2 linked regions of the Saccharophagus degradans 2-40 genome follow. The main gene of each other region encodes a partner of the protein of the gene in region 2 in a complex. Links are inferred from orthologs where the notes say so. Each region holds a gene or a part of one and is shown on either strand. Other genes may lie near its edges.

The links. Proteins that work in one complex are often made in the same cells at the same time.
Region 1: the proteins of dapF (region 2) and SDE_RS01840 are in contact, whole or in part, in a solved structure (PDB 5YGU), measured with the Escherichia coli proteins. The link is inferred for Saccharophagus degradans 2-40 from one-to-one orthologs.

Annotation. Positions count from the first base shown.
Region 1 is NC_007912.1:428,558-435,864, forward strand. The notes cover bases 1,631-4,512. They hold SDE_RS01840 (RNA pyrophosphohydrolase), read left to right. Parts: upstream 1,631-2,756; coding sequence 2,757-3,269; downstream 3,270-4,512. Other genes in these bases: SDE_RS21060 (imelysin family protein), read right to left, coding at 1,631-1,814; SDE_RS01835 (HAD family hydrolase), read right to left, coding at 1,911-2,567; ptsP (phosphoenolpyruvate--protein phosphotransferase), read left to right, coding at 3,263-4,512. In the rest of the region: SDE_RS01825 (HDOD domain-containing protein), read right to left, coding at 1-646; more of SDE_RS21060, read right to left, coding at 735-1,630; more of ptsP, read left to right, coding at 4,513-5,533; lgt (prolipoprotein diacylglyceryl transferase), read left to right, coding at 5,700-6,524; SDE_RS01855 (thymidylate synthase), read left to right, coding at 6,546-7,307. UniProt on the Escherichia coli protein: Master regulator of 5'-end-dependent mRNA decay.
Region 2 is NC_007912.1:295,063-300,904, reverse strand. Bases 2,684-5,683 are described here. They hold dapF (diaminopimelate epimerase), read left to right. Parts: upstream 2,684-3,766; coding sequence 3,767-4,600; downstream 4,601-5,683. Other genes in these bases: SDE_RS01250 (hypothetical protein), read right to left, coding at 5,410-5,649; SDE_RS01255 (DUF484 family protein), read left to right, coding at 4,597-5,280; lysA (diaminopimelate decarboxylase), read left to right, coding at 2,684-3,711. Outside these bases: SDE_RS01275 (M64 family metallopeptidase), read left to right, coding at 1-555; SDE_RS01270 (cobyric acid synthase), read left to right, coding at 654-2,111; LPS translocon maturation chaperone LptM, read left to right, coding at 2,196-2,369; more of lysA, read left to right, coding at 2,467-2,683. UniProt on the Escherichia coli protein: Involved in the succinylase branch of the L-lysine biosynthesis and in the biosynthesis of the pentapeptide incorporated in the peptidoglycan moiety. Catalyzes the stereoinversion of LL-2,6-diaminopimelate (L,L-DAP) to meso-diaminopimelate (meso-DAP).

The DNA of each region.
Region 1 (7,307 bases), 130 kb from region 2 along the record:
AGATGTTTATAGGGTTGTGGTGGTCGTGAATGGCTTCGCACAAATATTTTGGCAGGTTCCAGGCTTTGCCTACGTAGTAACCTACAACCGCGTGATTTGTGCGTATTAGTTCGTTTTCTTTTTCGGTAATAGATAGGGTTTGCTCGGCATAGCATTGCTGTATTACCGATTGGTAATCGTCGCAGCGTTTCATTAGCAGCGGAATACCACAATTGTGGAACAAGCCTAGAGTGTAGGCTTCATCGGGGTTTTGCATACTAATTTGCTTGGCTATGACTACCGATGTTGCGGCTACCTCCATGGCGCTATCCCAGAATCGCCCCAGGGCAATGATGTCTTCATCAGCAAGCTCGCCTTTTATAGAGTGGGCGTTTACTAGGTTAACAACGGTTTTTATGCCCAGCAGGTTTACCGCTTGAGTTATAGAGGTAATGTTACTTGCGTGCTGAAAAAAAGATGAGTTAACCGTTTTTAAGATACTGCCAGACAGGCCTACATCTTGGCTAATAAGCTTAGCCACCGAGAGCACGCTGCAATTGGGGTCGAGTTGCTCCATTTGCAGGTCGACTAGTATCTGGGGTTGCGGCGGAATCGCAATGCCTTGCAGGATGGTTTTTATTTGGTCGTCGGTAAGTTGTGCTGTCATCAATCGGCGCCATTATTAATGTTTAGGGGCTAGCCTAAGTTTAGACTAGCCATGATTGATGCGACCGAAAAAAGTGAAATTTGTGCTGCTAAATATTGGCGGTAGTGATGACCATTAGCTGTTCGTATACCGTCTTGTGCCAGTCTGGCTGCGAGCTGGCGGAGGCTGATAGGGCAAGGTCTAGGGCGCTGACAAGCTGGGTGCGCGCATCGCTTGGAATTACTGGCAGTGCGTGCTTAAGCGAGGACAGGCTCATTTTTACGCGGTCGCGGGTTACGCGATCTGGGCTTGCGCCTGCTGCTTGCTGGCTGCTTTTGGCTGCTTCTATTACCTCTAGTAGCAGCGACGAGGCGCTTTGTTTAAAGGCGTGCACTACCACGCTGTAGTGTTGTTTAGGGCTAAGAGTTAACCATTCGTTGCTAAGTGCTGGGCTCTGCCAGTAATCCGCTTGGTAGCGCATGTCTTCGAGCAGAATATCGTTTTGCAGTTGTAGCAGTAAGCGCCTGCGGTTGTTGGGTGTTTCCTCAAGGTTTTGATAGCCGTGAGTTTGGTGCGCAGAGGTAAGCTCTAAGTGGGCAATGTAGTCTTTTATGGTGCGCGTGTTTTGGTAGCCAAACAGCATGTATTCTATGGCGTAAAAACCGAGGGCGGCATCTGCTAGGTCGGTCATACCGTGCTGGTTAAGCAAAGTAGCTTTGTTAAGCGGCATGCTTATATCGTGCACAATGCCCGAGTATTGGTAATCGCCAAAGGAATCTAAATAGCCCGGCTGAATAGGGTGTGCCGCTATGCGGTAATGGTTGTCGGCTACGGTGTTAAACAGTACCGAATTTTGCGGCTGCAGTTGCGCAAATACATTGAACTCTTGATAGGTAATAGCCGCTGTAGCCCACGCTTTTTGCGCCTGCAGTAGGGCATCTTCGCTGGGGGTGTTTAACAGCGTGGTAATTGCGCTGTTAAGTGCTTGGGTTGCACTAAGGCTTTGGTTAAGAATTTGGCTGCCGCTGGCCCACAGTGCCTGTGCACTGCCGCTTTCCGCGGGAGGAGTGGCCTCTACGGGTTCTGGTTGCACCGCGGTGGCAGGTGCTTCCGTTTTGTCACAGCCGCCCAGCACTAATAAGCCTAAGCAGGTAAGTGTCGCAACACCCTTGTGGCGAAAGCGGGTCATGGTGAATCCTTATGGGGCAGCCTTTGCCCATGGTTTATTTGTTGTGCTGGTACTTCTGTATCGCCTATTGCATCACCGAGATACGGGCGGCGCATATTAATCGCGCAACGAGATAACAGGCCATTGTTGCTCTGTGGCGTGCTTTAGCAAGCGCTCGTCTGGGTCTACAGCTACTGGGTTTGCCACCCGTTCTAACAGGGGCAGGTCGTTGGCGGAATCGCTGTAAAACCAGGCGCCATCTAGCGAGTGGCCTGTTGTACTTAGCCATTCGTTTAGCTTAACAATTTTACCCTCTTGAAAGCAGGGTATTCCCACAATCTTGCCGGTGAACATGCTATCTATAATCTCAGGTTCGGTAGCCAGTAGGGTATCAATTCCAAGGGCGGTGGCTATAGGGCCGGTCACAAAACTGTTAGTTGCAGTGATAATAACTAATGTATCACCTTGTTGGCGGTGCTTCTCAATAAGTTTAACCGCTTTGGGTTGCATCATTGGGGTAATAACTTGCGCCATAAATTCATTGTGCAATTGTTTCCTTTGCGCGGAATCAAGCGGTATAAGTGCTGTCAAAGCAAACTCTTGATACGCCACTATATCTAACGTGCCGTTTTTGTAATCTTCGAAGAAGGCATCGTTGGCCTTGCCATAGGCTTTGGCGTCTACAATGCCCTTGTGAATAAGGAATTCTCCCCAGCTGTGGTCACTGTCGCCTGCTAGCAGGGTGTTGTCTAAATCAAAAAGGGCGAGTGTCAAAAGTGTCTCCTTGCGAAAAATGGCGCAAAATGTAGTCGATCTGTAGCGATAATGGAGAAATGCTGGCGGAATGGACGGTTATCTGGCACCTTTAATATCGATCGGCTTATTTGCCAATTGCTGTGCCTTACTATCTTATGGAACAATAAGGCCAATATTATAACAATTATTATCGCTTACGAGGTTTGTGTGATAGATGCAGATGGTTTTCGCCCGAATGTAGGCATTATCTTGACGGACGATCAGGGGCGATTACTCTGGGCGCGTCGCGTGGGTGGACAAGATGCTTGGCAGTTCCCGCAGGGCGGCATTAAGCACAATGAATCTCCCGAGAATGCGTTGTACCGCGAACTCGAAGAAGAAGTTGGCTTGTGTAAAGCCGATGTAGAGGTGTTAGGCGTAACGCAGGGTTGGTTGCGTTACCGCTTGCCGCGCCGTTTAGTGCGCGATAAAGAGCCAAAATGTGTTGGTCAAAAACAAAAATGGTATTTACTGCGTTTGGTATCTAACGACTCCGCTATTCGCTTAGATGCCTCTAGCCCCGCTGAGTTTGATACTTGGAACTGGGTAAGTTACTGGTACCCTCTGGGCAAGGTGGTGGCCTTTAAACGCGATGTGTATCGCCGTGCTTTAAAAGAGCTATCGCCTGTCTATAATCAATATTTTCTAAGCACTCTGGGTGAAGGCCGAGCTCTATGCTGAATGATTTGCGTAGTATCGTTCAAGAGGTATATGCCGCTACAGATCTAAGCTCGGTATTAGAGATTATTGTTCGCCGAGTTAAATCAGCCATGAACACCGAAGTGTGTTCGGTATACCTACGCAACGAAACTGGCGCTTACACTTTAATGGCTACCGATGGCTTAAATCGCGAAGCGGTAGGCCGCGTTACACTGGCTAAAAACGAAGGTTTGGTGGGGTTGGTTGCCGCGCGCGAAGAGCCTATAAACCTAGACGACGCCGAATCTCACCCCAAATATCAATACTTTGCCGAAACCGGCGAAGAGCGCTTTTCTGCATTTTTAGGCACCCCAATTATTCACCAGCGTCAGGTTATGGGGGTGCTGGTAGTGCAGCAGGCGGCTAAGCGTCGCTTTGATGAAGGCGAAGAAGCATTTCTTATTACCATGTCTGCCCAGCTTGCCGGTGTGATTGCACATGCCGAGGCTACAGGTACCTTGCGGGCAATGGGGTCTAAATCTGCGGTGCGTTTTAACGGCGTGCCGGGGGCCTCGGGTGTGGCTATTGGCGAATGTGTGGTGGTATCGCCGGTTGCCGACCTAAATGCCGTGCCTTATGCCACCTGTGACAACATAGAAGAAGAGCTGGCCTTTTTTAGCCGCAGTTTGGCGGCGGTGCGCGAAGACGTAAAGCGCTTGGGGCAGTCCTTAGAAAACCTGTTAAACAAAGAAGAGCGGGTATTGTTTGATGCTTACCTAGGTATGCTCGACGATACATCGCTGGCCCGCGAGGTAACCGAAAAAATTAGTATGGGTTTGGCTGCGCCTTACGCGTGGAGCGAGGTGATTTTAGATCACGTTAAAACCTTCTCTGCCATGCCCGATGCCTACCTGCGCGAGCGTGCATCCGATGTGCGAGACTTGGGCAGTCGCGTATTAGCCTACCTGCAAGAAACCACGCAAAAAGAATTGGTATACCCCGAAAAAACTATATTGGTGGGTGAAGATCTCACGCCATCAATGCTTGCCGAAGTGCCGGTGGGGCAGCTGGCGGGTTTAGTGTCTGTGCGCGGTTCGAGCAACTCCCACATTGCCATTTTGGCGCGGTCGATGGGTATTCCCACCATTATGGGGGCGGTCGATCTGCCGTTTACCAAGCTTAATGGCAGAGAAATGGTAGTCGATGGCTACCGCGGGTCGGTCTATATCGACCCAGGCGAAGCGTTGTTGCAAAGCTATCAAGCCATATTGGAAGAAGATTTACAGCTGGTTGCTGGCCTGCAGTCTATAAAAAACCTGCCCTGCGAAACCTCAGACCACCACCGCGTTGCCCTTTGGGTAAACACTGGTCTATTGGCCGATACCATGCTTTCTATCGAGCGCGGCGCCGAAGGGGTGGGGTTGTATCGCACCGAAGTGCCTTTTATGTTGCGCGATCGCTTTCCCAGTGAGGAAGAGCAGCGCTTGGTGTACCGCGAGCAGCTAGAAGCGTTTGCGCCGCACCCAGTAACCATGCGTACACTCGATGTGGGCGGTGATAAATCTTTACCCTACTTCCCTATCGAAGAGGAAAACCCTTTCTTGGGGTGGCGCGGTATTCGCGTAACCCTCGATCACCCAGAGATTTTTCTAGGCCAAGTGCGCGCCATGCTTAAAGCGAGTGTGGGGTTAGATAACCTGCGCATTATGCTGCCAATGATTACCAATATTGCCGAAGTCGAAATAGCCCAAATGCTTATTCATCGCGCCTACGATGAATTACTAGAAGAGGGCTACGATGTGCAAATGCCGCCCTTGGGGGTGATGATCGAAGTGCCTGCTGCGGTGTATCAAGCAAAAGAGTTGGCGGCGCGCGTAGATTTTATTTCTGTGGGCAGTAACGATTTGACGCAATACTTGCTGGCCGTAGACCGCAACAACCCTCGCGTCGCCGATTTGTATCATTCACTGCACCCGGCGGTGCTGCGCGCTTTGCGCAAAATTGTAAAAGATGCCCACAGCCAAGGTGTGCCGGTAAGTATTTGTGGTGAGTTGGCCGGCGAGCCTGCCGCAGCCCTTTTGTTGGTGGCAATGGGGTATGATGTGCTCTCGATGAACGCCACCAACCTGCTTAAGGTTAAATCGGTTGTGCGGGCTGTAACGCTCGAGCAAGCGGAAACCCTATTGGCAGAGGTGATGTCGCTGCCTGATGCCGAGTCGATTAACCGCTGCCTAGAGGCTGCATTCCGCCATGCGGGGCTCAATCGCATGTTGCGCCCAGACCTTGGCGATGACGCCAACATCTAGTAGCCTGCGCTCACAATTTTGTAGGTGGCTGATGACGTATTGGCTACCTTAGTGGCACCCTATTTGGAACACTAGGCTATTTGTAACACAAGGTAAGGGTAAGCAGCCCGTCACTTGGCGGATTTATAATTAACCTCTTACCCACTCAATTCTTTTGGACCCATCTATGAATTATCCGGATATTGATCCTATTGCGCTCTCCATTGGGGCGTTCGAACTGTTTGGCTTTGAAATTGGGCCTATTAATGTTCACTGGTACGGCATTATGTACCTGTGCGCATTTTTGGGGGCTTGGGGCTTGGGCCGCTATCGGGCCAGCAAGCCGGGCGCTTGCCTTACCAAGGCGCAGGTGGAAGACCTTATCTTCTACGGCGCTGTAGGGGTTGTGGTGGGTGGTCGTCTTGGTTATGTGTTTTTCTACAATTTCTCTGCCTTTTTGGCTGACCCCGTTTGGTTATTTAAAGTGTGGGAGGGCGGCATGGCGTTCCACGGCGGTTTAATTGGTGTGGCAGTTGCCATGCTGTTATTCGCCCGCAAGGTAAACCGCAATTTCTTTGATGTGATGGACTTTACTGCACCCTTGGTGCCTATAGGTTTGGGCTTTGGCCGTATAGGCAACTTTATTGGTGGCGAGCTGTGGGGCCGCGAAACAACCGTGTCTTGGGGTATGGTGTTCCCTAAGGATGAGCTTGGACTTGTGCGTCATCCATCGCAGCTGTATCAAGCATTTTTAGAGGGCGTTGTACTGTTTGCAATTCTCTTCTGGTTTTCGGCTAAGCCGCGCCCGCGCGCAGCGGTTTCGGCACTGTTCTTAATTGTGTATGGTTGTCAGCGTTTTGCGGTTGAGTTTGTTCGCCAGCCAGATGAGCATATTCAATTCGATTTATTTGACTGGGTAACGCGCGGCCAAATACTGTCGCTGCCAATGATTGCAGTGGGTTTAATTGTATTTGCATGGGCCTATCGCACCAAGCCTGGCGCTACTCGTTAAGCATTTTTTGGGGTAAAACAAGTGAAGCAATATTTAGATTTAATGCGCCATGTGCGCGATACCGGTACCAAAAAAGAAGATCGCACCGGTACTGGCACTGTGAGTGTATTTGGCTACCAAATGCGCTTCGATTTAAGTGAAGGTTTCCCGTTGGTTACCACCAAAAAGTGCCATTTAAAGTCGATTATTCACGAGCTACTTTGGTTTTTAAAGGGTGAGACTAACACTCAATACCTTACCGATAACGGCGTGCGTATTTGGAATGAGTGGGCAACAGAAGAGGGCGATTTGGGCCCAGTTTACGGCGCACAGTGGCGCTCTTGGCCTACGCCAGATGGCGGCTCGCTCGATCAGTTTGCATTGCTAGTTGAGCAAATAAAAAATAAACCCGACTCGCGTCGCCATATTATTTCTGCGTGGAACCCAGCGTTGCTACCCGACGAGGGCGTGTCGCCACAGGATAACGTGCGCAATGGCAAAATGGCCCTGCCGCCTTGTCACACCCTGTTTCAGTTTTACGTGGCCGACAATAAATTAAGCTGCCAGCTGTACCAGCGCAGTGCCGATATTTTCTTGGGGGTGCCCTTTAATATCGCATCCTACGCCCTGTTAACCATGATGGTGGCGCAGGTAACGGGTTTAGAGTTGGGGGATTTTGTGCACACCTTTGGTGATGCGCATCTTTACCTGAATCACCTAGAGCAAGTTGAAACGCAGTTGGCCAGAGAGCCCTTGCCACTACCCACGATGAAAATTAACCCTGAAGTAAAAGATATTTTTAGC
Region 2 (5,842 bases):
GCATCACCCGAAGGAATATCAGGTTATGGAATCAATGTTAGCTCACACTGCTTTCCTCCAAACTTAAGTTGGCTTCATTGGATTGATGATATAAATTCAATTGCAGGCGAACACAGAGACCCCATTAACGACGACGAAGTTGGTTGTTTTCCTAAAGTAAATGGCGGCTACAACGCATACACACCAAGCCGCAACAGCATTATGAACTCGGGAAGAAGATTCGGACCGGTTAATAGGGAACGTTGGGTACTATACACTTGGGCTAAAGCACGCTCTCACTTTAACCCACAGCAACATACAATAACTATTGGCAATAAAGAATATATTGCATTGACCATTGCCCCGCCCTCGCCCGCTCTACTATGGTCTAATACGTGGTACAAAAACGGTGCTGAAATGACACACAGTAAACACAACTATGTATATATTTACCAAGCAGATACACAAAACGAATATTCAGTGAAAGCAACCGATAGCACAGATGCGATTCGCTTAGACGAAGACGGCTTCAGCCGATTTTATTACACTTGGCCATCGAGCGACTCATTACAATAAATTCATTTCAAGCCTAGTTTTAATGTAAATATAAATTTAGCTTTGTGCTCGCCAGTGTAAGGTTTTATTCTTGCACACCTTTCTTCGCAGGAGCACCCATGACCACCACACTAATGATTCAAGGCACCACCAGCGACGCGGGTAAAACTACGCTGGTGGCAGCGCTGTGCCGTATTCTTGCGCGCAAGGGCATTAAGGTGGCGCCGTTTAAGCCGCAGAATATGGCATTAAATTCTGCGGTAACAGAAGATGGTGGTGAGATTGGGCGCGGGCAAGCGGTGCAGGCGCAGGCTGCGGGAATAGCACCGCATACAGATATGAACCCCATTTTATTAAAGCCCAGTACCGATACCGGTGCGCAGGTGATAGTGCACGGCAAAGCGCTAAGCGCAATGGAAGCAGACGCATACCACGACTATAAAAAAGTGGCCATGCAAGCGGTGCTAGAAAGCTACCGAAGATTACAAACACAATACCAAGTTATTGTTGTTGAGGGCGCAGGTAGCCCTGCAGAGATAAATTTGCGCGAAGGCGATATAGCCAATATGGGGTTTGCCGAGGAAGTGGATTGCCCTGTAATTATTATTGCCGATATAGATAAAGGCGGTGTATTTGCGCATTTGGTTGGCACATTAGAATTGCTCTCCGCCAGCGAACAGAAACGCGTGGTAGGGTTTGTAATTAACCGCTTTCGCGGCGATATTGAATTGTTAAAACCAGGCCTAACTTGGCTAGAACAAAAAACCAACAAACCGGTTTTAGGCGTAATACCTTATATTCAAAAATTACACCTTGAAGCCGAAGATGCGTTAACGGCAAATAGCACTGCGGAAAACACCCAACACTTAAAAATTCGTGTACCTGTATGGCAGCGCATTAGCAACCATACAGATTTCGACCCGCTGCGCTTACACCCCCAAGTAGACTTTGCATTTGTAGGGCCAGGGCAAAGCCTCGAAGGCGCCGACTTGATTATTCTACCCGGCACCAAAAACACCATTGCCGACCTAAACTTTATGCGCAGCCAAGGCTGGGATACCCAACTAGCCAAGCACTTACGTTACGGCGGCAAAGTGTTGGGAATTTGCGGAGGCCTACAAATGTTAGGCACAGCCCTGCACGACCCCCACGGCATAGAAAGCCCAGCCAGCAGCGTTAACGGCTTGGGCTACTTAGATTTTGAAACTACGTTCACGCAACACAAAACCCTACTTAACCTACAGGGTGAGTTGCATATAAATGATAAGCCCGTCGCCATTAGCGGCTACGAAATACATGCAGGCCTTTCCACCGGCCCCGCTTTTCAGCGCCCTATTATTTATTGCGAAGGCCAACCCGAAGGCTGCCGCTCGGCCGACGATCAGATTATTGCCACATACTGGCATGGGCTATTTAGTCAACCTAGCGCCACCCAAGCCCTACTCGCATGGGCAGGCTTAACCAACGCCCGCGCGCTAGATTACAGCGCCCTTATCGAAACCGAGCTGACTAGATTGGCCGATGAGGTAGAGCAATGTATGGATATTGATGCATTGTTTCCTACTTTTGCCAGCTAATTCCCAACGCACAAGCTTTGCACTAAGGTGTCCCTGCGGCCTTACTGGCGGTATACTTCGGCCATAATTGACCAAGGGCTAGCCATGAACCAATTCACCACTCGCGCCATTAAAAAAACCCTATCCGCGTTACCCGTTGTGCTTGTTATTGCAGTTAGCACTCTGGCTATTAGCGCCTGCGGCCAAAAGGGCCCGCTAAAGCTGCCAGATGAGCCGGCTAAACCTGCCACTAAAAGCCACAACCACGCCGACAAGTAGTATACTTTCGCGTTTATTACGCTAGTCGGTAGCCCTAAGTCGCCATCTTTATGGCAGCACAGCCTAACTACCCCTATTTTCGAGATTTTTGATCACTATGTCAGACTTTCACTATCAAAACGGCGAACTGTTCGCCGAGCAGTGCTCTCTTAATGCCATCGCCGACGCATTGGGCACCCCTTGCTATGTATACAGCAAAGCCGCCTTTACCCGTGCCTATCAGGATTACGCCAACGCCCTTGGCAATCACCCAGGCATGGTGTGCTACGCAGTAAAAGCCAACTCGAACATTGCAGTGCTGCAAGTATTGGCAAAGCTAGGTGCAGGTTTTGATATTGTGTCGTCTGGCGAATTGCGCCGCGTGCTTAAAGCCGGTGGCCAACCTAACCGTATTATTTTTTCTGGGGTTGGTAAAACCCGTGAAGAAATGCGCGAAGCATTAGAAGTAGGTATTGCCTGCTTTAACGTAGAATCGGAAGCAGAGCTTGAGCGCTTGGCAGACGTGGCCGCCGAACTGGGCGTAGTTGCCTCTATTTCTTTACGCGTTAACCCAGATGTAGACGCCAAGACTCACCCGTATATTTCTACCGGCTTAAAAGAAAACAAATTCGGGATAGATATACAGCGCGCACCTGCGGTGTACGCTCGCGCAAGCGAACTCGCCAGCCTTAAGGTTGTGGGTGTAGATTGCCACATAGGGTCGCAGCTTACCGAGCTTACCCCGTTCTTAGACGCGTTAGACCGTTTGCTTCAACTGGTAGATACCCTAGCCGAAACAGGCATCACCATTGAGCACTTAGACATAGGCGGCGGCTTGGGCGTAACCTATCGCGACGAAGTGCCCCCTGCAGTAGCCGACTACTTAACGCAAATTAAAGCCAAGTTGGGTGATCGCAAATTAGCCATTATTATGGAACCGGGCCGCTCTATTGCCGCCAATGCCGGCGTAATGCTTACCGAAGTTGAGTTTTTAAAGCCCACCGAGCATAAAAACTTTGCCATTATCGACGGTGCCATGAACGACAATATCCGCCCTGCGCTTTATCAAGCTTGGCAGGACGTAAAACCACTAAGCCAGCGCGAAGGCGAAACCCAACAGTGGGATTTAGTAGGCCCAGTGTGTGAAACCGGCGACTTTTTAGCAAAAGACCGCGCATTAGCATTGCAAGCTGGCGACCGTTTAGCGTTAATGTCTAGCGGCGCTTACGGGTTTGTAATGAGCTCTAACTACAACACCCGCGGCCGCGCAGCGGAAGTACTTGTCGATGGCGACAAATACTTTGTAGTGCGCGAGCGCGAAAGCTTTGAGGATTTAATTCGAGGCGAACATTTATTACCCTAATACGCTCATAAGGCGTAAGCACTTTTAGGTTAAACACCAAACACTAAGGCACACCATGCGACTTCGCTTTACCAAAATGCACGGCCTAGGCAACGACTTTGTAATGATCGATGCCATAAGCCAGCGCGTCACCATTACCCCAGAGCGAGCGCGCCAACTGGCCGACCGCCATTTTGGTGTGGGCTGCGATCAAGTATTGGTTGTAGAAACACCCGATTCCCCCGACGCCGATTTTAAATACCGCATTTTTAATCACGATGGCAGTGAAGTAGAAAACTGTGGCAACGGCGCCCGCTGCTTTGCGGTGTTTGTGCGGCAGCGCGGACTAACGGCAAAAAGCGTTATTACCGTAGAAACAGCCGTGGGCCGCATGGTGTTACATGTACAAGAAGACGATCAAGTTACTGTCGATATGGGCGCACCTATTCTTAGCCCCGCCGATATTCCCCTCGCAGCGCCGCAGCAGGCAACCAGTTATACACTGCCAACGCAAGGCGCAGGCGATATAACAATTGGTGCCGTTTCTATGGGCAACCCCCATGCGGTGTACTGTGTTAACGACTGCAAAACCGCGCCGGTAGAAACCCTCGGCCCAGAAATAGAAGCCCACCCTCACTTCCCTAAAAAAGTGAATGCCGGCTTTATGCAGGTAGTTAGCCCCAGCGAAATTAACCTGCGCGTATACGAGCGCGGCGCAGGCGAAACCTTAGCTTGCGGGACCGGTGCGTGTGCCGCTGTGGTTGCTGGGCGTTTGCAGGGCTTGCTTGAAAACACCGTAAAAGTAAACCTGCCTGGCGGCAGCCTTTCTATAACGTGGGAAGGTGTAGACAGCCCAGTAATGATGACCGGGCCTGCCACCACGGTATTTCATGGACAAGTTAAGATATGAGTAACCGAGACGCGTCAATTACCGATCAGCGAGTTGCAGAGTATTTAGCCGAAAACCCCGATTTTTTTGTTAAACACTCTCGTCTTTTGGGCGAATTAGAATTACCCCACGATAGCGGTAAAGCGGTATCGCTAGTAGAGCGGCAGGTGTCTGTTTTACGCGATCGCAATATGGATATGCGCCAACGCCTAAGTAACCTGTTAGATAACGCACGCGAGAACGACCGCCTGTTCGAAAAAAGTAAGCGCCTTGTCTTAGCCCTACTGGAATGTAACGACCTAGGCGATTTAGTTGATGCCCTCTATTACAGCTTCGATAAAGAATTTAATATTCAACACACCCGCTTAATTATTTTTGGCAACCATCAAACCGTCCCCTCGACTGCAGCGCGCATAGAAAACCTGCATGTTGCACGCGATGTAATAGGCCGCAGAATTAAATCCCCCAAAGCGGTAAGCGGCGGCATTAAAGACGATGAGTGTAAATTTTTATTTGATAAAGACGCGCCCCACATTGGCAGCGCTGCAATGTCGGTGCTTATTCACAGCAAACCGCTAGGCGTATTGGCAATAGGCAACGAAGACCCTAAATTTTACCACTCTGGCATGGGCACAATATTTTTAGGCTATATAGCCGAAGTGCTAAACCGGCTTCTGCCCAAATATATAAAAAATTATTAAACCTCTGTTTACCGGCAAGTAAGCACTCACCCGCACAAAGGTATCACACATAAAAAACGGGCTGATGCACAACATCAACCCGTTTTTTATTGGCTAGCTAAGCGAACTCAACAGCAATAAGCGTTTACCTTAAATAGGTTGGCCGCCGTAGCTGGAAGTTGGCTTTTTGGGTGGATCTGCCACCACGTTGGCTGGAATCTCATTAATGCGACCGCCACTAGCTAAAAAAGCTTCCATTTCTGCCTGCAACCGAGCGCGCTCTGCCTCTTTGGCTGTAAGTGAATTACCGTATTCACCATACTCGCTCTCGCTGTTATCGTCTTCCTCAATTACGTCTTCTTCTGCAAAGAAATCGTCATCATCACTCATTACTTTTCACCTTCCGCTAAACCAAAAAACAAATCAAATAGACTTACTACAAAACACTACAAAATTCGTTAACAAGGTAACTACGCTTATTTTATAGCTCAGCCTTTGGTTAAACTCATCAAAATAATGCAATTTTGTTAGTCTTTTTTGTTCTAGATTTCGCTAAAAAATGCCGTGTTAGTTATTTTCGGTA